Regions from separate parts of the Micromonospora sp. NPDC005087 genome, predicted to be linked through region 2. Evidence: riboswitches for the same ligand, from Rfam matches in the RefSeq annotation. Region 2 holds a riboswitch; each other region holds the start of a gene.
What was found. Region 2 has a riboswitch for cobalamin ahead of ACFYPS_RS28915 (ABC transporter substrate-binding protein). Riboswitches for the same ligand answer to the same signal wherever they lie in the genome.
Positions count from the first base shown of each region.

Region 1: linked by a shared signal. The riboswitch ahead of ACFYPS_RS22015 (ribonucleoside-diphosphate reductase subunit alpha) and the one ahead of ACFYPS_RS28915 (ABC transporter substrate-binding protein) in region 2 are both predicted to bind cobalamin.
Region 3: linked by a shared signal. The riboswitch ahead of cobO (cob(I)yrinic acid a,c-diamide adenosyltransferase) and the one ahead of ACFYPS_RS28915 (ABC transporter substrate-binding protein) in region 2 are both predicted to bind cobalamin.

Region 1 covers NZ_JBIALB010000009.1:210,000-217,832, forward strand. Annotated here, with positions in the region: gene ACFYPS_RS22010 (GH92 family glycosyl hydrolase) at 1-892, shown strand, start outside; cobalamin riboswitch at 1,070-1,287, shown strand; gene ACFYPS_RS22015 (ribonucleoside-diphosphate reductase subunit alpha) at 1,487-3,820, shown strand; gene ACFYPS_RS22020 (ribonucleotide-diphosphate reductase subunit beta) at 3,862-4,857, shown strand; gene ACFYPS_RS22025 (TraR/DksA C4-type zinc finger protein) at 4,914-5,267, opposite strand; gene ACFYPS_RS22030 (ferritin-like domain-containing protein) at 5,334-6,551, opposite strand; gene ACFYPS_RS22035 (phosphate/phosphite/phosphonate ABC transporter substrate-binding protein) at 6,548-7,393, opposite strand; gene ACFYPS_RS22040 (acyl-CoA dehydrogenase family protein) at 7,393-7,833, opposite strand, start outside.
Region 2 covers NZ_JBIALB010000016.1:84,547-92,379, forward strand. Annotated here, with positions in the region: gene ACFYPS_RS28890 (ABC transporter ATP-binding protein) at 1-308, shown strand, start outside; gene ACFYPS_RS28895 (ABC transporter permease) at 323-1,060, shown strand; gene ACFYPS_RS28900 (VOC family protein) at 1,154-1,927, shown strand; gene ACFYPS_RS28905 (ABC transporter ATP-binding protein) at 1,938-2,753, opposite strand; gene ACFYPS_RS28910 (iron ABC transporter permease) at 2,750-3,847, opposite strand; gene ACFYPS_RS28915 (ABC transporter substrate-binding protein) at 3,939-4,874, opposite strand; cobalamin riboswitch at 4,963-5,108, opposite strand; gene ACFYPS_RS28920 (M14 family zinc carboxypeptidase) at 5,250-7,127, opposite strand; gene ACFYPS_RS28925 (C39 family peptidase) at 7,339-7,833, shown strand, end outside.
Region 3 covers NZ_JBIALB010000001.1:490,107-497,939, reverse strand. Annotated here, with positions in the region: gene ACFYPS_RS02300 (CrcB family protein) at 1-289, shown strand, start outside; gene crcB (fluoride efflux transporter CrcB) at 286-648, shown strand; gene cobO (cob(I)yrinic acid a,c-diamide adenosyltransferase) at 743-1,354, opposite strand; cobalamin riboswitch at 1,503-1,632, opposite strand; gene ACFYPS_RS02285 (hypothetical protein) at 1,933-2,268, opposite strand; gene ACFYPS_RS02280 (RNA polymerase sigma factor) at 2,395-2,970, shown strand; gene ACFYPS_RS02275 (hypothetical protein) at 2,963-3,682, shown strand; gene ACFYPS_RS02270 (hypothetical protein) at 3,811-4,305, shown strand; gene ACFYPS_RS02265 (hypothetical protein) at 4,332-4,997, shown strand; gene ACFYPS_RS02260 (aldo/keto reductase) at 5,042-5,938, opposite strand; gene ACFYPS_RS02255 (MFS transporter) at 6,012-7,277, opposite strand; gene ACFYPS_RS02250 (LacI family DNA-binding transcriptional regulator) at 7,439-7,833, shown strand, end outside.

The DNA of each region.
Region 1 (7,833 bases), on a different contig from region 2:
GGGCCGGATCCACGTGTTCGCCATCGCGAACGACGGCACTCCGGCCGCCGCGCTGGTGACCACCGCCCCGAGCGACCAGACGGCCAACGCCGGGCAGGTCCTCGCGGCCACGCTCGGCTCGGTGAGCGGCGGCGTTCCCGGCACGACGGGCTTCCACGCCCGGGTGCAGTGGGGCGACGGCACGGTTCCGGACGACGTCACGGTCGGCCCGGACGGCGCGTTGAGCGGACGGCACACCTATGCGCAGGAGGGCCCCTACACGGTGCACGTCACCGCATGGGACACGTCGTCGAGCAGCACCGCGACCTTCACGGTGACCGTGGCGCGGGGCGGACTCCAGCCGGCGATCGCGGTGTCGGCGTCGGCCACCGTGACCACCGGTGACGCGGTCACCGTCGACGGCAGCGGGTTCGCGGCCGGTGAGCAGGTGACCGTGACTCTCGGCACCAGTCCGGCGCGGACCGTCAAGGTCGCGGCGTCCGCGGCGGGAGCGGTACGCGCCTCCGTCGCGACGTCCGGTGACGCCGAGCCCGGCCGGTACTCCGTCACCGCCACCGGCGCGTCCTCCCGGACGCCGGCGACGGCCACCGTCCAGGTGACCGGTCAGCAGGAGAAGCCGACCTACGATCCGCAGGCGGCGCTGACGACCACCGCGGGACCGCACGGTACGTCGATCACGGTCGACGGCGCCGGGTTCGCTCCGAACGAGGCGGTCACGGTCAGCTTCGGTGACGGCCTCGCGGTCAGCACCGTGCGCGCGAATGGTGACGGTGTCATCGCCGGTGCGACGGTCAGCGTCCCCGGGGCGGCGAAGGCCGGCTCGACCGTGATCACGCTGGCGGGGGCCGAGTCGGTGACGCGGGTCGCGCTGCCCTTCACCGTCACGAACTGAGTCGGCGGTAGCGGTAACGCGCGGGGCGGGCCGGATCACGGCCCGCCCCGCGCGCAGCTAGCGTCGACCATGACCCCGCCCGGCGGGGGCGTCCGGGCCGGTGACCGTCGTCACTGACTCGACCGCCGACACGCCCATACCCGAGATGTGGGGTGTGACAACGGCGTCGTCCCTATATATGGTGTCGACGCAGCTGGTTCGGCCGCTCGTCTGCAGTGGTCGAGGCAAGAGGGAACCCGGTGGAATTCCGGGACTGCCCCGCAGCGGTGAGTGGGAACGACCGCCGTCATCAGCACTGGGCCGCCAAGCGGCCTGGGAAGCGACGGCCAGTAGGAGACCGGCGAGCCCGGTCGTGCCCACGAGTCCGAAGACCTGCCAGCGCGCCGTGCACCCGCACCCGGGTGGGCGGCGGCCCGACGCCGCGTGGGACGGCCGACGCCCCCTGACCCACGCCCGGCGTGGCGTCCGCCGGTGTCTGTCTCCTCGCGTCCGAGGGCCATCAGGTCTCGAACTCGCGAGGAGTGAGTGGTGACAGTCACCCAGGTGGTCCCGACCGGCGGCGACACCGACCTGCCGGGCCGGCGGCGGACGCAGATGCACGTCCGCAAGCGCGACGGCGCCAGCGAACCGGTGGACGTCAACAAGATCGTCCGCGCGGTCGAGCGGTGGACCGACGACCTGACCGACGTCGACCCGCTGCGGGTGGCGACCCGGACGATCAGCGGCCTCTACGACGGCGCGACGACCGCGGAGCTGGACCGGCTGTCCATCCAGACCGCGGCCGAGATGATCGGCGAGGAGCCGCAGTACTCGCGGCTGGCTGCCCGGCTGCTGGCCGGCTACGTCGACAAGGAGGTGCGCCGGCAGGGCGTCACCTCGTTCAGCACGGCGATCCGGATGGGCCATGCCGAGGGACTGATCGGAGACGAGACCGCCGCCTTCGTCGCCGCGCACGGCCGGACGCTCGACGACGCCGTCGACCCGGACGGCGACCTGCGGTTCGAGTACTTCGGCCTGCGCACGGTGTACGACCGGTACCTGCTTCGCCACCCGACCAGCCGGCTGGTGCTGGAGACGCCGCAGTACTGGCTGCTGCGGGTGGCCTGCGGGCTGTCCCGTACGCCGGACGAGGCGGTCGACTTCTACCGGCTGATGTCCAGCCTCGCCTACCTGCCCAGTTCGCCGACGCTGTTCAACTCCGGCACCCGGCACACCCAGATGTCCTCCTGCTACCTGGTCGACTCCCCGCGCGACGATTTGGACTCGATCTATCAGCGGTACGCGCAGGTCGCCAACCTGTCCAAGTTCGCCGGCGGCATCGGCATCGCGTACTCCCGGGTCCGGTCCCGGGGCGCGCTGATCCGCGGCACGAACGGGCAGTCCAACGGGATCGTGCCGTGGCTGCGCACGCTGGACGCGAGCGTCGCCGCGGTCAACCAGGGCGGGCGGCGCAAGGGCGCCGCGTGTGTCTACCTGGAGCCGTGGCACCCGGACATCGAGGAGTTCCTGCAACTGCGGGACAACACCGGCGAGGACGCCCGGCGCACCCACAACCTCAACCTGGCCAACTGGATCCCGGACGAGTTCATGCGCCGGGTCGAGGCCGACGAGGTGTGGTCGCTGTTCGACCCGAACGAGGTGCCGGAACTGCCCGACCTGTGGGGTGAGCGGTTCGACGTCGCGTACCGGGAGGCCGAGGCGCAGGGCCGCTACGTGCGGCAGGTCCCGGCGCGAGAGCTATACAGGAAGATGATGCGCACCCTGGCGCAGACCGGCAACGGGTGGATGACCTTCAAGGACGCCGCCAACCGGCTGTGCAACCAGACCGCCGAACCGGGCAACGTGGTGCACCTGTCCAACCTCTGCACCGAGATCGTCGAGGTGTCCAGCGACGCCGAGACCGCGGTGTGCAACCTCGGCTCGGTGAACCTGGCCGCTCACGTCACCGATGGCGTCATCGACTGGCAGCGGCTGCGCGCCACGGTCCGGACCGCGGTCACGTTCCTCGACCGGGTCATCGACATCAACTACTACCCGACCGCGCAGGCGGCGGCGAGCAACCCCCGCTGGCGGCCGGTCGGGCTCGGGCTGATGGGCCTGCAGGACGTGTTCTTCGCGCTGCGGTTGCCGTTCGACTCGCCAGCCGCGCGGGAGTTGTCCACCCGGGTCAGCGAGGAGTTGTACCTGACCGCCCTGGAGACCTCCGCCGATCTGGCGCGGCGCTTCGGCGCGCACCCGGCGTACGGGCAGACGCGGGCAGCGCGGGGGCAGTTGCAGCCCGACCTGTGGGGCGTTCAGGGGACGCAGACCGCGCGCTGGGCCGCGCTGCGGGAGCGGGTCGAGGCGTACGGGCTGCGCAACTCGCTGCTGGTGGCGGTCGCCCCGACCGCGACCATCGCCTCGATCGCCGGTTGTTACGAGTGCGTCGAGCCGCAGGTGTCCAACCTGTTCAAGCGCGAAACCCTGTCGGGGGAGTTCCTTCAGGTCAACACCGCTCTGGTACGCGAGCTGAAGGCCCGTGGCCTGTGGACCGAGCCGGTCCGGTCGGCGATCAAGCGCGCCGAGGGGTCGGTGCAGGACATCGCGGAGCTACCCGCCGCCGTGCGGGAGTTGTTCCGCACCGCGTGGGAGCTGCCGCAGCGGGCGCTGATTGACCTGGCCGCCGCTCGCGCGCCGTTCATCGACCAGTCGCAGTCGCTGAACCTGTTCCTGGCCTCGCCGACCATCGGCAAGCTCTCCTCGATGTACCTGTACGCCTGGAAGGCCGGGTTGAAGACGACCTACTACCTGCGGTCCCGCCCGGCCACCCGGATCCAGCAGGCCACCGTCGCACCCGCCACCGTCGCCCTCGGCGCACCCGTGGCGACCGACCCGGAGGCGCTGGCCTGCTCCCTGGAGAACCCTGAGTCGTGCGAGGCCTGCCAGTGACCGCCGCCGACACCACCGCCACCGACACGAGGACCACGCACATGCTGCTCGACCCCGGGATGGACCTCACCCTCCGCCCGATGCGCTACCCGCACTTCTTCGACCGGTTCCGCGACGCCATCCGCAACACCTGGACGGTCGAGGAGGTCGACCTGCACGCCGACCTCGCCGACCTCGACAAGCTCTCCCCCGCGGAGCGGCACCTGGTCAGCCGGCTGGTCGCGTTTTTCGCCACCGGCGACACCATCGTCGCCAACAACCTCGTGCTCAACCTCTACCAGCATGTCAACAGCCCGGAGGGTCGCCTCTACCTGTCCCGGCAGCTGTTCGAGGAGGCGGTGCACGTCCAGTTCTATCTGAACCTGCTCGACACGTACGTGCCCGACGAGAGCGAGCGGTTCGCCGCCTTCGCCGCCATCGAGAACATCCCCTCGATCCGCCGTAAGGCCGACTTCTGCTTCCGCTGGATCGACTCGCTGAGCGAACTCCGCGAGCTGCGCTCGCGCGAGGACCGGCGGAGGTTCCTGCTCAACCTGATCTGCTTCGCCGCCTGCATCGAAGGACTGTTCTTCTACGGCGCGTTCGCGTACGTCTATTTCCTGCGCTCTCGCGGCCTGCTCCACGGTCTCGCCTCCGGCACCAACTGGGTGTTCCGCGACGAGTCCATGCACATGGCCTTCGCGTTCGACGTCGTCGACACCGTGCGCGGCGAGGAACCCGACCTGTTCGACGACGACCTCGCCGGGCAGGTCCGCCAGATGCTCACCGAGGCCGTCGAGTGCGAGGTCCAGTTCGCCGAGGACCTGCTCGGCCACGGGGTGCCCGGCCTGACGCTGGCCGACATGCGGGAGTACCTCCAGCACGTCGCCGACCGGCGTCTGGCCCAGCTCGGGATCGCGCCGCACTACGGGTCGGCCAACCCGTTCGCCTTCATGGAGCTGCAGGACGTGCAGGAGCTGTCCAACTTCTTCGAGCGGCGGGTGTCGGCGTACCAGGTCGGGGTCAGCGGCACCGTCGCGTTCGACGACGACTTCTAGAACACCGCCGGGGGCGACGGGGGCCGGTTCCGCCGTCGTCGCCCCCCGGCGGTGCGTCAGGTCCGGCTGGCGCAGCCGACACACCTGCTCGCTGAGGGGCGGGCGGCGAGTCGTTCGGCGGGAATCGGGCGGGAGCATCGTTCACACACGCCGTAGGTGCCGGCCTCGACCCGCCGCAGCGCGACGTCGAGTTCGGAGAGGCGTCGGCGCGTCGCGTCCAGGACGGCGGTGAGCTGGGCCCGTTCGAACGCGATGGTGCTGCCCTCGGGGTCGTGCTCATCGTCGGCGTTGGACGACCGGGAGGCCTCGAAGAGGCTCCGCAGATCGCTGTCCAACGCTTCGGCCTGGGCCCGGCTCTGGTCTCGTAGGTGGAGCAGTTCCGCGCGGATCGAGCTGAAATCCCTGTTCATGGCCGCTCAACCGTACTGCGGGTGGCCCAGGTCGGCCGGGCGGACGCCTCGGCGGTGGCTGTCCCGCTACATGAAGTTGCGGGTGTGCAGGGCGGAGAGCGCCGCCGCCTCGTCGGGCCGGAAACCCAGCCGTACCAGCCGGCGCTGCCGGCCCTGATCCATCACGTGCTGCAGCTTCTGCACCCGCTCGAAGCCGGCGGACACGTCGTCGGGGTGCCAGCCACCGGCCGCGAGGACCACCAACGCGTCGAACACGTCCGCGTTGAGCCCCGCGGTGTCGACGAGCGCGTCGTGGCGGCGGTGGATGGCCGCGCGGAGCCGGTCCCGCAGCAGGGGGTCCACGGTCGCCTGGTGCTCGAGGTGTGCCATGCCGAACACCACGTGCCGTCGCTCGTCCTGCATCGCCAGCCAGCAGACGCGACGGGTCACCGGGTCCGGCGCGTTCTGCTCCAGGAACGAGAGCAGGTCGACGAAGCTGCCCTCCCCGAGTACGGAGAGCAGGAACGAGGCCAACGCGAAGTCGGACTCGGCGACGAGTGTGAAGAGCGACTGCCGACCGCCGGCCGACGACGTGCCCAGCTCGGCGCCCCGGAGCAGCGCTCGCCGGCCGAACACCTCCATGTGCCGGGCCTCGTCGGCCATCTGCACCGCGAGGAGCTGCATCACCTCACGGAAGTGCGGGTGTATCCGCCCGACGAACCGTGCCGGCACGACGAGCGCGGCCTGCTCGTTCTCGACAAGGTAGGTCATCACCTGCACCACCGCCGCCTCGACGTCGGCCGGCAGCGCGAACGCGTCGTCCCACGGCACCGCGGTCTCCGGGTCCCACTGCCGCGCCGCCGCCTGCGCGTACAGCTTGGGGGCGACGTCGGCCCACACCAGATCGCGGTCGTCCAGGTCGAACCGGGCCTCGGGGCCGCCGGCTTCCAGCAGCGCACCGCGGGCGCCGAGCCCCCACCGTGGCGGCGGGTGCCTGCTGAGCGCCGAGGGCAGGGCGGGCCCGGCCCGCTCAGCGCCGAACCAGCGGGCGTCGTCCGCCGTGCCGCGGACGACCACCGCGACCAGTTCGCTCCGGTCGGCCGGATCCGGCCATTCGAGCCGGTGACCCCGGCTCCGGCACCAGGCGGGCAGGTGCACCGGCAGGGCGGCGTCGAGGCCGGAGACCGCCAGCCGGCCGCCGGGCGGTAGCGAGGCGAGTGCGCGTTGCACCAGCAGGTGCGCGCCCCGGTCGAAGCCCAGACCCCCGAGGTGGAGCTCGGCGTCGGCCGCCGGCGCGCCGCTCACGGCCGGTAGTCCGCGGCGGTCACCCGCCCGTCGGCCGCGTAGAACCCGCTGGCGTCGACCGCCCGGGCGAGGGCGTCGTACCCCGTGGTGCGGCCGTCCTCCCAGGCGGTCAGCCCTTCGAGGTCGAGCAACGGGCGTACCTCCGGGTCGGCGTAGGACATGCCACGCAGCAGCGTGCCGAAGAGCCGGACCCCGGCGGACGCCGGATCGCGCACCGTCATGTTGCAGTGGTCGTATCGTGCGGTCTGCGCGACGATCCGGGTGCCATCGAGCGGGAGCGTGCCCTCCCGGACGAACGCCAGGTGATTGGCGTCGATCATGCAGGCGGCGTCCACCTCCTTGGCCACGAGGGCCCGGGCGGCGTCGCGCTCACCGCCGATGTGGTCGCCGTGCAACCCGACGCCGACGTCGAACCGGCGCACGTCGACCTCGACCCCGGCGGCCCCGAGGTGCCCGAGCGGTATCAGCGTCGCCTGCGGACTGTCGACCGCGCCGACGGCGACGAGCGAGCCGGACAGGTCCTCGACCTGTCGGACGGGTGAGTCGGCGCGCACCACCACGACCGAGGTGAGGTCCCGGTCGGTGTCGCGCATGGTGAGGGCGCTCACCGTGCCGCCGCTGGCCGCCGCCAACCGTTCGGCCCGCAGCCAGGCGAGCGGTGAGTTCCACGCCGCGTCGATCCGCCCGGCGACGAGATCGTCGACCTGCCGCTCGTAGTGCGAGTAGAGGACGAAGTCGAAGTCCAGGCCACGCCCTCGCAGCCAGGCGCGGAAGCCCTCCCAGATGGTCACCACCTTGGGGTCGTACGCGACCGCGCCCATCAGGACAGTGGGCGCCGCCATCAGCGGTTGACCTCGTCGAGCAGCGGCAGCCCGGTGGCGACACGGCCGACGAAGTCGTGCAGGGCGTCGGTGGTGGGTGCCATCACCCGGGCCGCGCGGGAGTCGCGGAATCGGCGTTCGAGGCCCAACTCCTTGCGGAACGCGCTGCCGCCGCAGAGCTGCATCGCGCCGTCGGTCACCTCGGCGGCCGTCTCGCCGGCGAGCGCCTTGACCTGCAACACCCGCAGCGTCGCGTCCTCCCGGCCGGTCTCCAGCGCGGTCAGGGTGTCGCCGAGGAAGGCGCGCAGGGCGTCCGTGCGGATCTTCAGCTGGGCGTAGCCGCGCCGGGTGACCGGTGCGTCGCGAAGGGCCGCGCCGGTGTGCGCGAGGGTGGTGCCCGTGAGATGCCGGCCCGCTTCGGCGACCGCGCTGTCCGCGAGGCCGAGGCAGAACGCGGCGTT
Region 2 (7,833 bases):
GCGGCATCGTCGGCGTACGCCGGGTCAGCCTGGTCGCCGACGACCTGCCCGAGCTGCCCGGCGTGGTCCGCACCGAACGGATCGACGGCCGGCTGCACCTGCTCACCACCGACGCCGACCAGTTGGTCCGGGCGCTGGTCACCGCTGGGACCGCCTTCGCCGACCTGGAGGTCCGGCCCACCTCGCTGGAGGAGGCGTTCCTGGCCATCACCAACGGGAGCGAGCCCGCCACCGGGACAGAGCCCACCGGCGGCAAGCCCGCGCAGCCCGCCACCGCCGCCGCCGGCAGCCGACCGACCACCGCCTGAGGAGGCGAATCACCGTGCAGCTCGCCCTGGTTCACGCCCGCTACCAGCTCCTGGAGATCATCCGAATCCCGGTGGCGGTCTTCGGCAGCGCCTTCTTCCCGGCCGCCGCGATGATCTTCTTCGTGGTGCCGTTCGCCGGCGACGACCCGGTCGGTGCCACCTTCGCCACCGCGTCGATGGTCACCTTCTCGGTGATGAGCGCCAACATCTTCCAGTACGGCGTCGGTGTCGCCGAGGACCGCGACCAGCCGTGGAATCCGTACACCCGGACCCTGCCGGCCGGGCCGGCACCCCGGTTCGCCGGCCGGGTGCTGGCCGGCCTGGCGCTGACGTACCTCTCGCTGATCCCGGTCGCGGTGATCGGCGCGACGCTAACCGCGGCCCAGATCACCCCGGCGGCGTTCCTGCTGGCCGTCGTCACCGTGGCCGTCATCTCGGTCCCGTTCACGCTGATGGGGCTCGCCATCGGCTACTCGCTGCCGAGCAAGGCGGCGATCGTGGTGGCGCAGGTCGTCTTCCTGCCGCTCGCGTTCGGCGGCGGACTGCTCTCCGCACCGGGGGAAGCACCCGGGTTCATCGAGACGATCGCGCCGTTCCTGCCCACCCGGGGGGCCGCCGAGCTGATGTGGGCCGCGGTGGGCGACTACCAGATCGAGCCGCTGTCAGTGATCATGCTCGGCGTCTGGGTGGTGCTGCTCGCCACGCTCGCGGGCTGGGCGTACCGGCGGGACGAGGGTCGCCGGTTCAGCTGACGATTCGTCCGTTTCCGCCCCGGGCCGCGGCCGGACGGTGCCAGGATTCCGGCAGGGGGCCGTCGTGGCCGCCGGGCCGAGAGGGGTCTTGACGTGAGCACCGTCCCGCCGGGTACGCCCTGCTGGGCCGACCTGGCCACCCCGGACCTGACCGACGCGCGGCGCTTCTATCCCGAGCTGTTCGGGTGGACCGGCCGGGTGACACCGGAGCCGGAGGCGGGCGGGTACACCATCTTCCAGCTCGACGGGCGGTCGGTGGCCGGAGCCGGGCCGCCGGCGATCCCGGACCAGGTGCCGATCTGGTCGACGTACCTCGCCACGGACGACGCGGAACTGGTCGCCGGTCGGGTCGAACGCGCGGGTGGACAGGTCGTGGTGCCGCCGTTCGAGGTCTTCGACCGGGGCCGGATGGCGGTCTTCGCCGACCCGGCGGGCGCCACGTTCAGCGTCTGGCAACCGCTGGCGATGCCTGGCGCCGAGGTGTTCAACGTGCCGGGCGCGATGAGCTGGACGGAGCTGGTCACCCCGGACCCGGAGGGCGCGAAGGTCTTCTACGAGCTGGTGTTCGGCTGGCAGCCGGACGACCAACCCGTCGGCGGGATGACGTACACCGGGTGGCGGCTCGGTACGCAGATCGTCGCCGGGATGATGCCGCCGTTCGCCGACGACTTCCCGGCCGACCTGCCGGCGTACTGGACGGTGTACTTCGCGGTGGCCGACGCGGACGCCGCCGCGGCCCGCGCCGCCGAGCTCGGTGGGACCATCCTGGTGCCGCCCCGGGACAACCCGGCGGGCCGGTTCGCCGCCCTGCGCGACCCCCAGGGGGCCCTCTTCTCCGTCATCGACCTCGGCCCGGACGGGGACTGACCGTCCGGGCTCAGCGGGGGCGGACGGGGACGACGAGCGGCCCGTGCGCGCCGGGCACGACCCGGACGCTGGCCCGGTAGTGGGTGGCGAGCAGGTGTTCGGTCAGCACCTCGTGCGGGCTCCCGACGGCCACCACCCGCCCGTCGGCGATCAGCACCATCCGGTCGGCGTACTCGCCGGCCAGGGAGAGGTCGTGCATGGTGGCGAGCACGGTCAGGCCGTGCTCGCGGCGCAAATGGTCGACCAGCTCCAGCACCTCCTGCTGGTGGCCGATGTCCAGCGCGCTGGTCGGCTCGTCGAGCAGCAGCAGCGTCGCGCCCTGGGCCAGCGCCCGGGCGAGGAAGACCCGCTGCCGTTCACCACCGGAGAGGGTGGCCAGCTCCCGGCGTTGGAAGCCGGTGAGGTCCAACCGGTCGAGCACGTCGTGCACGGCGGCCACGTCCGCGGCGGACTCCCGGCCCAGTGGCGGGATGTAGGGGGTACGCCCGAGCAGCACGTAGTCCAGCACCGACATCCCGGGCGGCACCACCGGGGACTGGGCCACCGTGGCCACCACCCGGGCCCGGTCGCGGCGGCGCAGCGCGGCGCTCGGCGTACCGAACAGGGAGATCGCCCCCGGCGCGGGCAGCAACCCGCCGACGGCGCGCAGCAAGGTCGACTTGCCGGCGCCGTTCGGGCCGATCACGGTGACCCACTCGCCGGCGGCGACGGTGAGGTCGACGCCGGTGAGGATCGGTGTGCCGCCCAGGCTGACGTGCAGCCCCCGCACCTCGACCGCCGGCGCGCGGGCCGCGTCGTCCGGGCCGGCGGCGGGTTCGGGGATCACGTGAGCACCCGGCGGGCGGTACGCAGCACGAGCACGAAGAACGGGCCGCCGAGCAGGGCGGTGACCACCCCGATCGGAATCTCGGCCGGAGCGGCGGCGGTGCGGGCCACCACGTCCGTCAGCGCCAGGAACGCGGCGCCGAACAGCAACGACAGCGGCAGGATCACGCGGTAGCTCGCCCCGGCGAGCAACCGGACGGTGTGCGGCACGATGATGCCGACGAAGCCGATCAGGCCGGTCGCGGAGACCGCCGCGGCGGTGCCCAGCGAGGCGGCCGCGATCAGCAGGTAGCGGGAACGCTGCGGGTGCAGACCGAGGCTCCTCGCCTCGTCGTCGCCGACCGCGAGGACGTCCAGCTCGCGGCGGTGCAGCAGCACCACCACGGTGGTCAGCACGGCGTACGGCAACACCAGCAGCACATCGTGCCAGCCGGCGGTGGCCAGCCGGCCGAGCAGCCAGGAGTAGACCGGCTGGATGCTGTCGGAGTGCCGTTGCAGCAGGTACGTCTGCCCGGCGGAGAGGAACGCGGAGACCGCCACCCCGGCCAGGATCAGCATCGCCGGTGACCGGCTCCGCCCACCGGCGCCGCCGAGAAGGTAGGTCATCGTCACGGCGAGCAGCGAGCCGGCGAACGCGGCCAGCGGGATGGTCAGCGGCAGGCCGGTGATCGCGCCCTGCCGGCCGACGCCGCCGAGGGCGATCACCGCGGTGACCGCGAGCCCCGAGCCGGCTGCCACGCCGAGCAGGTACGGGTCGGCCAGCGGGTTGCGGAACACCCCCTGGTAGCAGCCGCCGGCCAGGGCGAGCAGGCCGCCGACGAGCAGGCCCAGCACCACCCGGGGAAGCCGCAGCTCGGTGACGATGGCGATCTCCCGCTCGGTCAGCCCGCTCTCCAGGTGCACCCCGGGTATCAGGTTGAGCAGCTCGGCGGCGACGCTGCCCGGCGGCAGGCTGATCGGGCCGAGCGACACCCCGGCGACCAGCGCGAGGAGCACCGCGACCACGCCGGCGGCCAGCCAGCGCTTGCGCAGCCCGGCGGGCCGCGACGCGGGTGGCGTCGCGGCCGGCCGGGTGGGTGGCGCCGGGGTGGCCACCAGCGGCTCCCCGGTCACCGAGCCTTCTTCCGTTCGTGACCGCGAGGCTCGCAACCCCGGTTCACTCCTCGCGCTCACCGACGGACGACGGTCACGCGGGCACCTTGGCGACCGCGTCGATGATGACCCGGAGCAGGTCCACGACCCGCGGGCCCCAGCGCGAGGCGATGTCGTCATCCAGCGCGACCACCTGGTTGTTCTTCACCGCGCTCAGCCCGGCCCAGCCGCTGCGCGCCCGGACCGAGTCGGCGTTCTGCTGGCAGCACTTGGAGTCGGCCAGGAAGACGAAGTCCGGGTTGGCCTTGACGATGAACTCCTGGGACAGCTGCGGGTAACCGCCGCTCTTGCCGTCCGCGTCGGCCGGATCCGCGATGTTGGCCAGACCGACCTGGCTGTAGAGCGAGCCCATGAAGGTCTTGCTGGTCACGCTGTACAGCTCCGGGCCCAGCTCGTGGTAGTAGGTGAGCTTCTCGGCGCGCTGCGGCAGGTCCTTGACCAGCTTGGCGATGTCGTCCTTCATCCGGCCGGCGACGTCGGTCGCCTGGTCGGCGTGGCCGGTCAGCGTGCCCAGCTCGGCGATCTGCCGGTACGAGTCGTCCAGGGTGACCGCCGCGGGGGTGAGGTAGACCGGGATCTTCAGCTTGCCGAGCTGGTCGACGATCTTGTTGGTGTCGTTCGCGAGCACCACCAGGTCGGGGCCCTTACCGGCGATCGCCTCGGCGTTGGGCTGGAAGCCGGACAGGTCGCTCTTGGGCGCGTCGGCCGGATAGTTGGACTGGTCGTCGACCGCGCTCACCTGCGGGCCGGCGCCGATGGCGAAGAGCATCTCGGTGGCGGTGGGCGAGAGCGAGAGGATCTTCTCGGGGCGCTTGTCGAGCGTGAGCGAGCCGACCGTCACCGGGTAGCTGGCGGCCGCGGAGCTGCCGCTCGCGGTCGGCTCGTCGGCGGTCTTCTCCGCGCACGCGCCCAGGGCGAGTGCGGCGACCGCGAGGGTCGCGGCGAAGAGCCGGGGGGTACGTCTGAACATGGGACCTCCTGTCGGTCGAGGAGTGTGGTGCTTCGCCGACAGGGACTTTCGTACGCCCGCCCACGAGGCGCCCTTCCTCGAGAGCGCGTGTCGCGACCGATCCGCAGGCGACCTGGCTCGTCCCCGCCGTCAGGACGGGGCATCACAGTTGCGGGACAGCGCCGGTTTCGCACCGGCTTCGCTGCGGAGTGGTCGCTAAGACGGTAGCGCACCGCCTGGACGTGCCGGATCGATCAAGGGCCAATCGCCGCGTGTCGATCACCTTGGCCCCGGGAAGGTGGGGCGAGATGACCGACCGACGGCGATATGTCGCGCATCGCGGGGGTCAGAAACGGGTGGTGGGGCCCCGCAGGGGCGGAACGGGGCCCCATCCGATCAGGAGGCGCTGATGGTGACGTTGTCCACAGCCGCCTCCACGAGGCTGGCGCCGGAGGCGTCCGCCACCTCGATGAGGATGCGCACCGACTGGCCGGCGTACGGGGTGAGGTTGAGGTTCGCCACCGCCCAGCTGCCGTTGCGGTTGCTCGCCGCGCCGGCCTGGGTGAGCAGCGCCGTGGTGCCACCGTTGTGCACCACGCTCACCCGCAGGTAGTCCGCCGACGAGGCGTTCGAGCCGTGCGCCAGGTACCAGGCCAGCGAGAGGGTCAGCGTGCCGGTCGACGGCAGCGTCACCGCCGGGGACCGGGCGCTGGTCACCCCGCCGTCGACGTCGTGGTCACCCGCCGCCGAACCGGCGAGCCGACCGGTGACCAGGTCGTTGGCGCCGGCGTACGGGGTGAGCTGCTTGGCCCCGGAGGAGGTGGTCGCCTGGGCGGCACCCCGTTCCCAGGCCCCGAGGGTCGCGGTGTCGGTGCCGGACGGGTTGATGGTCCAGCCGGTCGCGGTCTCGAAGGTGTCCGACCAGACCGTGGTGCCGCCACCACCGCCGCAGTACTGCGCCTGCTTGCCGATCGCCCGGTACGGGCAGTCGGCGTACTCGCTGAGCATCAGCACCGCCTCCCGGTTGCGGGAGGTCTGTGCGGGGATCACCTCGTCGGGCGGGTAGAAACCACCGCCGCCGGACGATCCTGGATACATCTCGAAGGTGTACGCCCAGATGCCGTGGGTGGCCCACATCCAGTCGATGCTGTCCCCGTCGGTGATGTAGAGGTCGCTGGACTGCTCCGGGGTGTAGTTGTTGGTGGCCGCCATCTGCTGGCCGATGGTGGCGAAGGTGTTGTACTGGTCGGCGCTCATCCCCGGCCCGGTGTTCGCGGTCGTGTAGCCGTACGGCCAGAGCACCAGCTGCGAGTAGGTGTGGAAGTCGATGTTGGCCTTGATCTGCTGCGTTCCGCCGACGACCCGGCTGTTGACGAAGTTGCGCAGTGCCTGCGTCTCGGGCGCGGAGAACGCCGACGGTCCACGGTAGGTCTCGGACGAGGTGGAGCCGGACGAGCCGCCGCAGCAACCCCAGTTGTAGGACCAGTTGCGGTTCAGGTCGGTGCCGACGTTGGAGGAGCCGCTGTTGGGCTGCCGGTTCTTGCGCCAGGACCGGTACGACCCGGTGGCGATGTCGTACTCGCTACCGTCCGGGTTGACCGTCGGCACGATCCAGATCTCCCGGCCGTTGACGATGTTGGTGATCCGGGAGTCGGAGCCGTAGCTGTCGGTGAAGAGGTTGAGCAGGTAGATCGCCATCTCGACGGTCAGGTGCTCGCGGGCGTGCTGCTGGGCGTTGAAGAGGAGTTCCGGCTCGCTCTCGTCGGTGCCCACGTTGTCGGAGATCTTCACGGCCATCAGGTCGCGGCCCTCGTACGACGAACCAATGCTGATCTTGCGGGCGATCGCCGGATGGTCGGCGACGACCTGGTTCACGACGGCGGTCAGTTCCGCGTAGTCGTGGTAGTTGGAGTCGGCGGGCGGGAAGGCCAGTGTGCCCATCTCTCCGGCGCCGCGCTCGGCGTTCGGCGGCGGGGCGAGCGGTTCGAGTCGGAAGCCGAGCTTGCCGATCTCGGCGGCCTCACCCGCGGTGGCCGAGACGTGCAGCACGCCGTGTTCGGAGTAGTCGATGGCGGCCCCGGTGCGGGCCACCGCATTGCGGTCGGCGACGGTCCGGGGGCCGAGCACCCGGTAGCCGGCGGCGGCCGGCTCGGCGGTCCGGTCCGGCGCCGGCCGCGCGAAGACCGGCCCGGTGGCGACGGTGACGATTCCCAGCCCGGTGACGACGGCGAGCACCAGGACGCGGCGGAGAGGGATGGGCGTGCGGAGGGCCATGGACTACCTCCTCGAAGGGCGGGAGAACCCGCTCGGTGGAGGACACTTCACCACCTGTCACATGGTCATATCAATATCCGTCGCTGCCTCTTGCATCCCAGGCGGATCATCGCGGCGGCAATGATTTTCCATCCGTCGACATCTGGCGAAACTTCCTTCCGGCGGCGACACTGACCAGCAACGATGTCCCTCTCGACACCGCGGAGCCCCCATGGCCAGATCCCGTTTACGCACGGCCGCCCTCGCCGGCGTCACCGCGCTCGCCCTGCTCACCACCGTCGCACCCGCGGCAGCCGCCGCACCACTCACCGGCGGCCGACCGCCCGCAACCGCCCACGACGAGCAGATCACCTTCCAGGACTGGTCCGGGCCCGCCGACTGGCACCGGGGCAGCCGGGCCGGCACCCGCGTGGTGCCCGGCGCCCGATCGGGCGTCACGCTGGCCCGCCCGGCCGGCACCACCGAGTACGCCGACCCGCACACCGGCGTCACCCGCAGCTGGGAGTACGGCACCTGGACCTCCCCGGTGACCCGGGTCGGCTTCGACGCCACCGAGCTGATCGCGTCCTGGAACGCCGAGACCCCCGCCGGCACCTGGATCCAGGTGGAGATGCAGGGCAGCTACACCAGCGGTGACCAGACCCCGTGGTACGTCATGGGCCGCTGGGCGTCCGGCGACAGTGACATCAGGAGGACCAGCGTCAAC
Region 3 (7,833 bases), on a different contig from region 2:
CCTGACCGGCTGCCTGCTGATCGGCGTCCTGATGGCGGTGCTCGGGCACGTCGGCGGCGGTCGACCGCTGGTCCGCCCGTTCCTCGGGGTCGGGGTGCTCGGCGGGTTCACCACCTTCTCCACCTACGCCGTGGACGTGCAGCAGGCGGTGGTCGCGGGCGCCCCGGTCAGCGCGCTGGCGTACCTGGCCGCGACGGTGCTCGGCGCCCTGGTCGCGGTGTGGCTGGGTGACGCCGCCGCCGCTCGACTGCTCGACCGGGACCGCGACGACGGGCGGGCCGTCCGGTGACCGTGCTGCTCATCGTGCTCGGGGCGGCCGTCGGCGCGCCGCTGCGCTACCTCACCGACCGGGCCGTGCAGGCCCGGCACCACTCGGCGTTCCCGTGGGGGACGTTGACCGTCAACGTGTTCGGATCGCTGCTGCTCGGCGTACTCGTCGGGCTGCCGGCCGGCCCGGCGGTCAGCGCGCTGCTCGGCACCGGCTTCTGCGGCGCGCTGACCACCTACTCCACCTTCAGCTACGAGACGCTGCGGCTGACCAGGACCGGCAACCGGCTCCTCGCGCTGGCCAACGTGCTGGGCAGTGTGACCGCCGGGCTCGCCGCCGCGACCGTCGGCTACGTCCTCGCCCGGGCCCTGACCGGCTGACCCGTTCCCGGCCAGCGGAGACCGCTGCGGCCGTCCGGGCCGGCGCGGTCGTCGCCCATCGGGCGGGGCAGCGGCCACGACTCGGCGGCGGCGCTCACCACTCGATGCCCTTCTGGCCCTTCTGGCCGGCGTCCATCGGGTGCTTGACCTTGGTCAGCTCGGCCACCAGGTCGGCGGCGGCCACCAGGCGCGGGTCGGCGTCCCGGCCGGTGATGACCACGTGTTGGAAGCCGGGACGGTCGGCCAGGGTGGCCACCACCTCGTCGACGTCCACCCAGCCCCACGTCATCGGGTAGGTGAACTCGTCCAGCACATACAGCCCGTAGCGCTCGGCGGCCAGGTCGCGTTGGATCTGCCGCCAACCCTCCAGGGCGTCCGCGGCGTGATCGGCGTCGCCGCCACGCTGGATCCAGGACCAGCCCTCGCCCATCTTGTGCCACGCCACCGGCGCGCCGTGACCGGTGCGCTCGTGCACCTCGCCGAGGGCCCGGAAGGCGTTCTCCTCCCCCACCCGCCACTTGGCGCTCTTGACGAACTGGAACACCCCGACCGGCAGGCCGGCTGCCCACGCCCGCAGCGCCAGCCCGAAGGCGGCGGTGGACTTTCCCTTCATCTGTCCGGTGTGGACCATCAGCAGCGGCCGGTGACGTCGCTGCCGGGTGGTCAAACCGTCGGCGGGCACCGTGCTCGGCTTTCCCTGCGGCATCAGGCGGTACGACCGGGGCCGGGTGCGGCGGTGGGTGCGGCGGAGCGCCCGCCGAGCGGATCATGACGGTGTCCGTCAATGAAAGAGACGCCGTGCGTCATCGGGTCCTCCTCGGGTGTCCACGCCCTGGGGTACATCCCGACGGCCGAAGTATCCTGGCTTCCGAATCGACGCTCTCCCCCGGCCTTCCAACCGCAGACACGCGGCCGTGACTCACGAGGGGGGATCGCTCCCCGGTGACAGTGGCGGGACCGCGTCGGAATCACACCGACTTCCTTCACTGCCGTCAGGCCGCGAATGCTGCCACACCCGTCCGTCGCCGGTCAACGCCGACCCCGGCCTGGCCAGGCGAATGACTCTCATCGATATCTGGCGGTTGAGGCGTGCTCGGACGCCGCATCGGAACGCCCCGGGTCAATGCGACGCGTCCTTTGCTCTGCTTCAGCCAGCGCAACAGTGACGACGCCTTTTCGTTGCGCCCGGGTAAGCAGAGCAAAGGGTGCGCACACGTCCTCTGGCCTGCCCCGATCGCCCGGTGGGACGGCGGCTCACGGCCACCTCGACGGACGCGGCCACGCTCACCGGGCGTGGCGTTCCGGGTGGGCACGGCTCCAGGTGCGCATCCGTTCCGGGTAGCCGGTGCGGGCCGCCTCGTACAGCGGCACCGCGTGCTTGCGGGCGATGGCGCCCGCCGCACGCGGGGTGCCGGTACGGCGACGGATCCACTCGCCGTCGTGGGCGATCGCCACCACCGTGGTGTCGGTGGCGGTGGTCTCCGGCTCCAGGTAGAACTCCACCCCCCGCCGGCTGGCGATGAACGCCTCGAGCGCGGCGAGGTCGTCCCGGGTCGCCTCCCGGTCCAGCTTCGTGGGGGTCGCCTCGGCGCCCCGGGCCCGCCGACTGAACCAGCCCATGACCGACTCCTCTCCTCGACGCCCATCCAGTGCACCACCGTTTCCTGGCAATACGCTGCACGCCGGGTGAGAGTGGGCTGACCGAGCCGCGGCTGGAACCCGCAGCGCGTGAGCGGTGTCATGAAGGTGACCCAACCGGAGGTACCCCTGGACGACGACGTGCTCGTCACCCGCGCTCGGGCAGGTGACCTGGAGGCGTACGACCTCCTGGTCGCCCGGCACACCGCGTCCGCGTACCGGACGGCGGTGCTACTCGGCGCGGGCTCGGACTCCGAGGACGTCATCCAGGAGGCCTTCGTGAAGGGGTACCGAAAGCTCTCCCGCTACCGGGCGGAGTCGTCGTTCCGCTCGTGGCTGCTGGCGATCGTCGCCAACGAGACCCGCAACCTGCACCGGTCACGCACCCGCCGCGACGGCCTCGTCCTGCGGGCCGCGGCGGCGAACCCGGCTTCGGAGATCGCCGAGGACGACGCGGTCGGCGCGGTCCTCGCCGGGGAGCGCCGCGCCGTGCTGGTGGACGCTCTGCGCCAACTGCCGGTACGCGACCGTGAGGTGATCGTCTGCCGGTTCTTCCTCGATCTCAGCGAGGAGGAGACGGTGGCGACGTTGGGCTGGCCGCGGGGCACGGTGAAGTCGCGGACGTCCCGGGCATTGGCGAAGCTCCGCGGCTTGCTCGACCGCGAGGAGGTCCGGAGTGGATGACCTCGAGAGGGAGCTGCGTGGCCTCTCCACCTGGCTGGAGACACCCGACGCGCCCGACGTGACCACGCGCGTACGCGCTCGGCTCACCGAGCCCCCGTCCCGGCGGCGTCGGTGGCGCGCCTACGCGGCGGCGGCGCTCGTCGCCCTGCTCGTGGCGGTGCTGCCACCGGGACGGGCGGCCCTCGCCGACGCCGTCGCGGGGCTGCTGCGCTTCGCCGGAGTCACCGTTGTCACGTCGCCCGACCCGGTGCTGCCCACCGGCACCCCGTCGCCGTTGCCCGCGCAGCGAACCGCGGCCCTGGATGAGGCGCAACGGGCGGTGCGCTTCCCGATCCGCCTACCGGCGAAGCTCGGTCCGCCCGAGCGGGTGCTGGTCGCCGATCCCGACGACACGGGCGCCTACCGGGTGGCCACGCTGCTCTACCACGGGGGCGCGCTGCGCATCGACGCCTTCGATGGTCGGCTCGACCTGGCGTTCCACAAGCAAACCAGCCGGCCGGGAGCGGAGTGGGTCCAGGTCGACGGCGACTTCGCCGTCTGGGTCGGCGGCCCGCACGTCCTGGCCTACGTGGATCGCACCGGACAGGTCCGGATGGAGACCGCCCGGCTCGCCGCCTCGACCCTGATCTGGCAGGGGGCCGACGCGAGCTACCGGCTGGAGGGCGACCTCACGAGGGCCGAGGCGATCGAGATCGCCGAATCGCTGGACTAGGCGTACTCCCAGGAAAGCTCGGACGGGGAACTTGGCGGGCGCGTCCGGTGTCTTGATGGTGCGAGGACGTTCTGACTCATCGACAGGTATTCGGAAGGGGCGAGATGGGTGCATGGGGCAGGTTGCTGATGGGGTCGGTGCTCCTGCTGACGGCGTGCACGACGGCCGGCCGGTCGGCCACGCCGGTCGACGCGCCGACCAGCACGACCTCCGCGACCGCAGCGACGGGTTGCGGCCCGCGGATCGAGACGGGGTCCCTGCCCGACTGGGCGGACGCCGGGTTCAGCGGGGACGCCCGGGTCCCGCACGTCTTCGGCGCGAAGGGCGACATCGTGGCGGTGCTGTTCGCTCACCCGCTCGCTCAGGTCAGACAGGACGGGTCGAACAACAAGATCCTCTGGGTCTCCCGCCCTGCCTCGACATCGTCCGAGACGACGTCGCCGAAGGCCCTGGCGATCACCGCGACGCTGTACGGCACCGACACCAGGGTGACCCGCGAGGTCGCCGGCGGTCCGGGTCCGTCGATCATCGACATGCCGCACGCGGGTTGCTGGAAACTCGAACTCCGCTGGTCCGGGCACACCGACACGATGGATCTGGTCTACACCGACCGGCTGCCCTAGACACGTCGCCCCCTAGGCTGCGGGACGTGCCCAAGGACGTGCGGGAGGCGGCGGCCCGTAACAACGCCGAATGGTGCGACGTGGTCTGCGGCAGCCACGGGCTGGCCGGCCGGACCGACGCGGACGCCTGGTCGGTCCCCCGCCGCTCCCCAACCTGGTACCCGGACGCGGTCACGCTGCGCCCCGGCGTCGACGTCGATGCCCTGCTGGCCCGGATCGACGCCAGGCCCGGCGCCTCGGTGAAGGACAGCTTCGCCGACCTCGATCTGTCCCGGTACGGCTTCCGGGTGCTCTTCGACGCACAGTGGATCCACCGACCACCGCTGGATCCGCCCACCGGCGCTCCGCTGACCCCGGTCACCACGCCGACGGAACTCGCCGTCTGGGCGGCGGCGCACGGCGGCGGGTCGCTGTTCCGGCCGGCACTGCTGGCCGACCCCGGGGTACGGATACTGGCCCGGTACGACGACCGGGGCACGGTTCTGGGCGGCGCGGTGGTCAGCGGCGACAGCGCGTACGGGGTCTCCAACCTGTTCTCCCACACGGTGGACCCCCGCGAGATCTGGCACGGCGTCCTCGCCACCGTGCCCCGGGTACCACTGGTCGGCTACGAATCCGGCCCTGACCTGACCCCCGCCCTGACAGCGGGCTTCACCCAACAGGGCCCCCTCCGAGTCTGGCTCCGCGACTGACCCACCCCTCCCCCACCCCCCGGTGATCATGGAAGACGGCGGGGTCAGCCGAGCAGGGTCAGGTCTTCGGGGGTCAGGTGGAGGGCGGCGGCCGCCACGTTCGCCGTGAGGTGCGCCGGGTCGCCGGTGCCGGGAATGGCCAGCACGTGCGGCCCCTGGTGCAGGGTCCAGGCCAGGCGTACCTGGTGCGGGGTGACGCCGTGGGCCCGGGCGACGGCGTGCACGGCCTCGCCCTGCTCGGCGCTCGCGCCCGCCTCCCGGCCGGTGCCGGCCAACGCGAAGAACGGCACGTAGGCGATCCCCCGCTCGCCGCAGGACCTGACGAACTCGTCCTGTTCCCGGTAGGCGTCCACCCCGTAGTTGTTCTGCACGCAGACCACCGGCGCGATGTCCGCCACCTCCTCCAACTGCCCGGGCCGGACGTTGGAGAGCCCGAGGTGCCGGATCAGCCCGGCGGCGCGCAGCTCGGCCAGGGCGCCGAAACGCTCGGCCAGCGGCACCGGGCCCGGTCCCCGGCCGAGCCGCAGGTTCACCACGTCCAGGCGGTCGAGGCCGAGCCGGCGCAGGTTCTCCTCCACCTGGGCCCGCAACCGCGCCGGGGTGACCGCCTCGGTGAAGCCGCCCACCGGGTCGTACCCGAAGCCGACCTTGGTGGTGATCACCAGATCCTCGGGGTACGGGGCGAGCGCCGCCCGGATCAGCTCGGTCGCGTAGCGCGCCGGGCCGGTGCCAACCCCCAGGGTCCCGCCGGGCGAGACATAGAAGGCGGCGGTGTCGATGTGGTTGACGCCCAGCTCCACGGCGCGGCGCAGCAGCGCGATCGCTCGGCCGCGGTTCGGGTTCGCGGTGATCCGCATGGAGCCGAAGCCCATCCGGTGCACGGCGCGGTCGCCCAGGGTCCAGCTGCCCGCCGCGGCGGCGGTGATCAAGTCGGTTGGCATCGGGCGACCGTAGCCAGCCGGGGCGCGCGGCGCAGTCGGCCATGCGCCCGATACCGCTCGGCGGCGTTCCGGGTTAGATTTTCTGTGCTGGCGAGGTCGGTCCGGCGGCGCCCGGCGGGCGCAGCACCGGCACCAGCGCCAGGGTCGGCAGCAGCAGCAACGGCACCACCAGCAGCGCCTGCAGGATGCCGACCCGGTCGCCGAGCAGCCCCAGCAGCGGTGGCCCACCCAGGAACGCGGTGTAGCCGATCACCGCGACCACGCTCACCCGGACGGGCGCGTGCGCCTCCTCGTCGGCCGCCGCGCTCATCCCGACCGGGAAGCCCAGCGACGCGCCGAGCCCCCAGAGCGCGACGCCGACGATGGCGACCGGCCCCGAGCCGGCCAGCACGGCCAGGCCCGCGCCAAACGCGGCGAGCAGGACGGTGCTGGTGAGCACCGGCACGCGACCCCACCGGTCCAGCGCGACCGTGCCGGCGGTGCGACCGAGGGTCATGCCGACGACGAAGACGCCGAAGACCACCGCGCCGGCCGCCTCGCTCAGGTCCCGGCCGTCGACGAAGGCCACTGCCAGCCAGTCGTTGGCGCTGCCCTCGGTGAACGCCGCCACCAGCACGAAGAGCCCGATCAGCAGGGTGCGCGGCTCCCGCCAGGCGGCGAGCTGGGCGCGGCGGCGAGCGCGCGGGCTGGCGTCCGCCGTACCCTGCGCCTCGTCGACGACCGGCTGGGGCAGGAACGACCGGGCGCCGAGCACGGTGCCGGCCAGCACCACCACCGCCACACCGGCGAGATGCGCGCCGACGGGCAGGTCGAACCGGGCCGCCCCGGCCCCGAGTGCCGCGCCCGCCACCGATCCGAGGCTCCACGCCGCGTGGAAGCGGGGCATGACGGTACGCCCCAGGCGCCGCTCCACCGCCGCACCCTCGACGTTCATCGCCACGTCGCAGGCGCCGGAGCCGTAGCCGAACGCGGCCAGGCCCACCGCGACGACGACGACCGAACCGGCCACCGTGGCACCCAGCCCGGCGACGGTCAGGCCGACCGCGACCAGCACGGTGGCCAGCGTCACGGTGCGGGCCGCGCCGAGGCGCTGGGCGAGCAGGCCGGAGGTGGGCATGGCGAGCAGCGCGCCGATGCTCATCGCGAGCAGCAGCAGGCCGAGCCGGCCGGCGGAGAGGTCCAGCGCCTCGCGGACCGCCGGCACCCGGGAGAACCAGCTGCCGACCGCCAGCCCGTTGAGGGTGAAGACGACGGCCACGCCGTTGCGGGCGGTCCGCACGGCCCGGGAGGGCGCCGGGGCGGTGGCCGGGGGGACGGGCGGACTGGTGGCGGCGCTCACGGGGACGGTTCCTCTTTCTCGGGGTGATCTCCTGGCACGATCGCACACCTGAGAGCGCTTCCACCACAACCGGGGTGACCGCCCTTACCGCCGGTGGCCCAGCCGGGGCATGATGCCGGGCAGGCGTCCGTCCGCCGGACGGCTGGTCGGGGGAGGAAACCATGACGGCAGCCGCGCACCGGCCGGCCACGCTGGAGGACGTCGCGCGGGCCGCCGGGGTGTCCCGGTCCACGGCGTCGCGGGTGATCGCCGGGACCGGGTTCGCCTCGCCGTCCGCCCGGGAGCGGGTCGCCGCGGCCGCCGACCAGCTCGGCTACGTGCCCAACCCGGCCGCCCGGGCACTGGTCCGCGGCGGGGGCGTACGGCTGGTGGTGGCGGTCGCCGGGCCCAGCGCGGCGGTGCTGGACGACCCGTACGTGCACCGGGTGGTCGGCTCGGCGGCCCGGGTCTGCGCGCCGGCCGCCATCGGGGTGGCGCTGCACTGGCTGCCGCTGGGCGAGCCGAACAGCCTGGACCAGCTCGCCGGCGACGGCAGCGTGTGCGGGGTGGTGCTGGT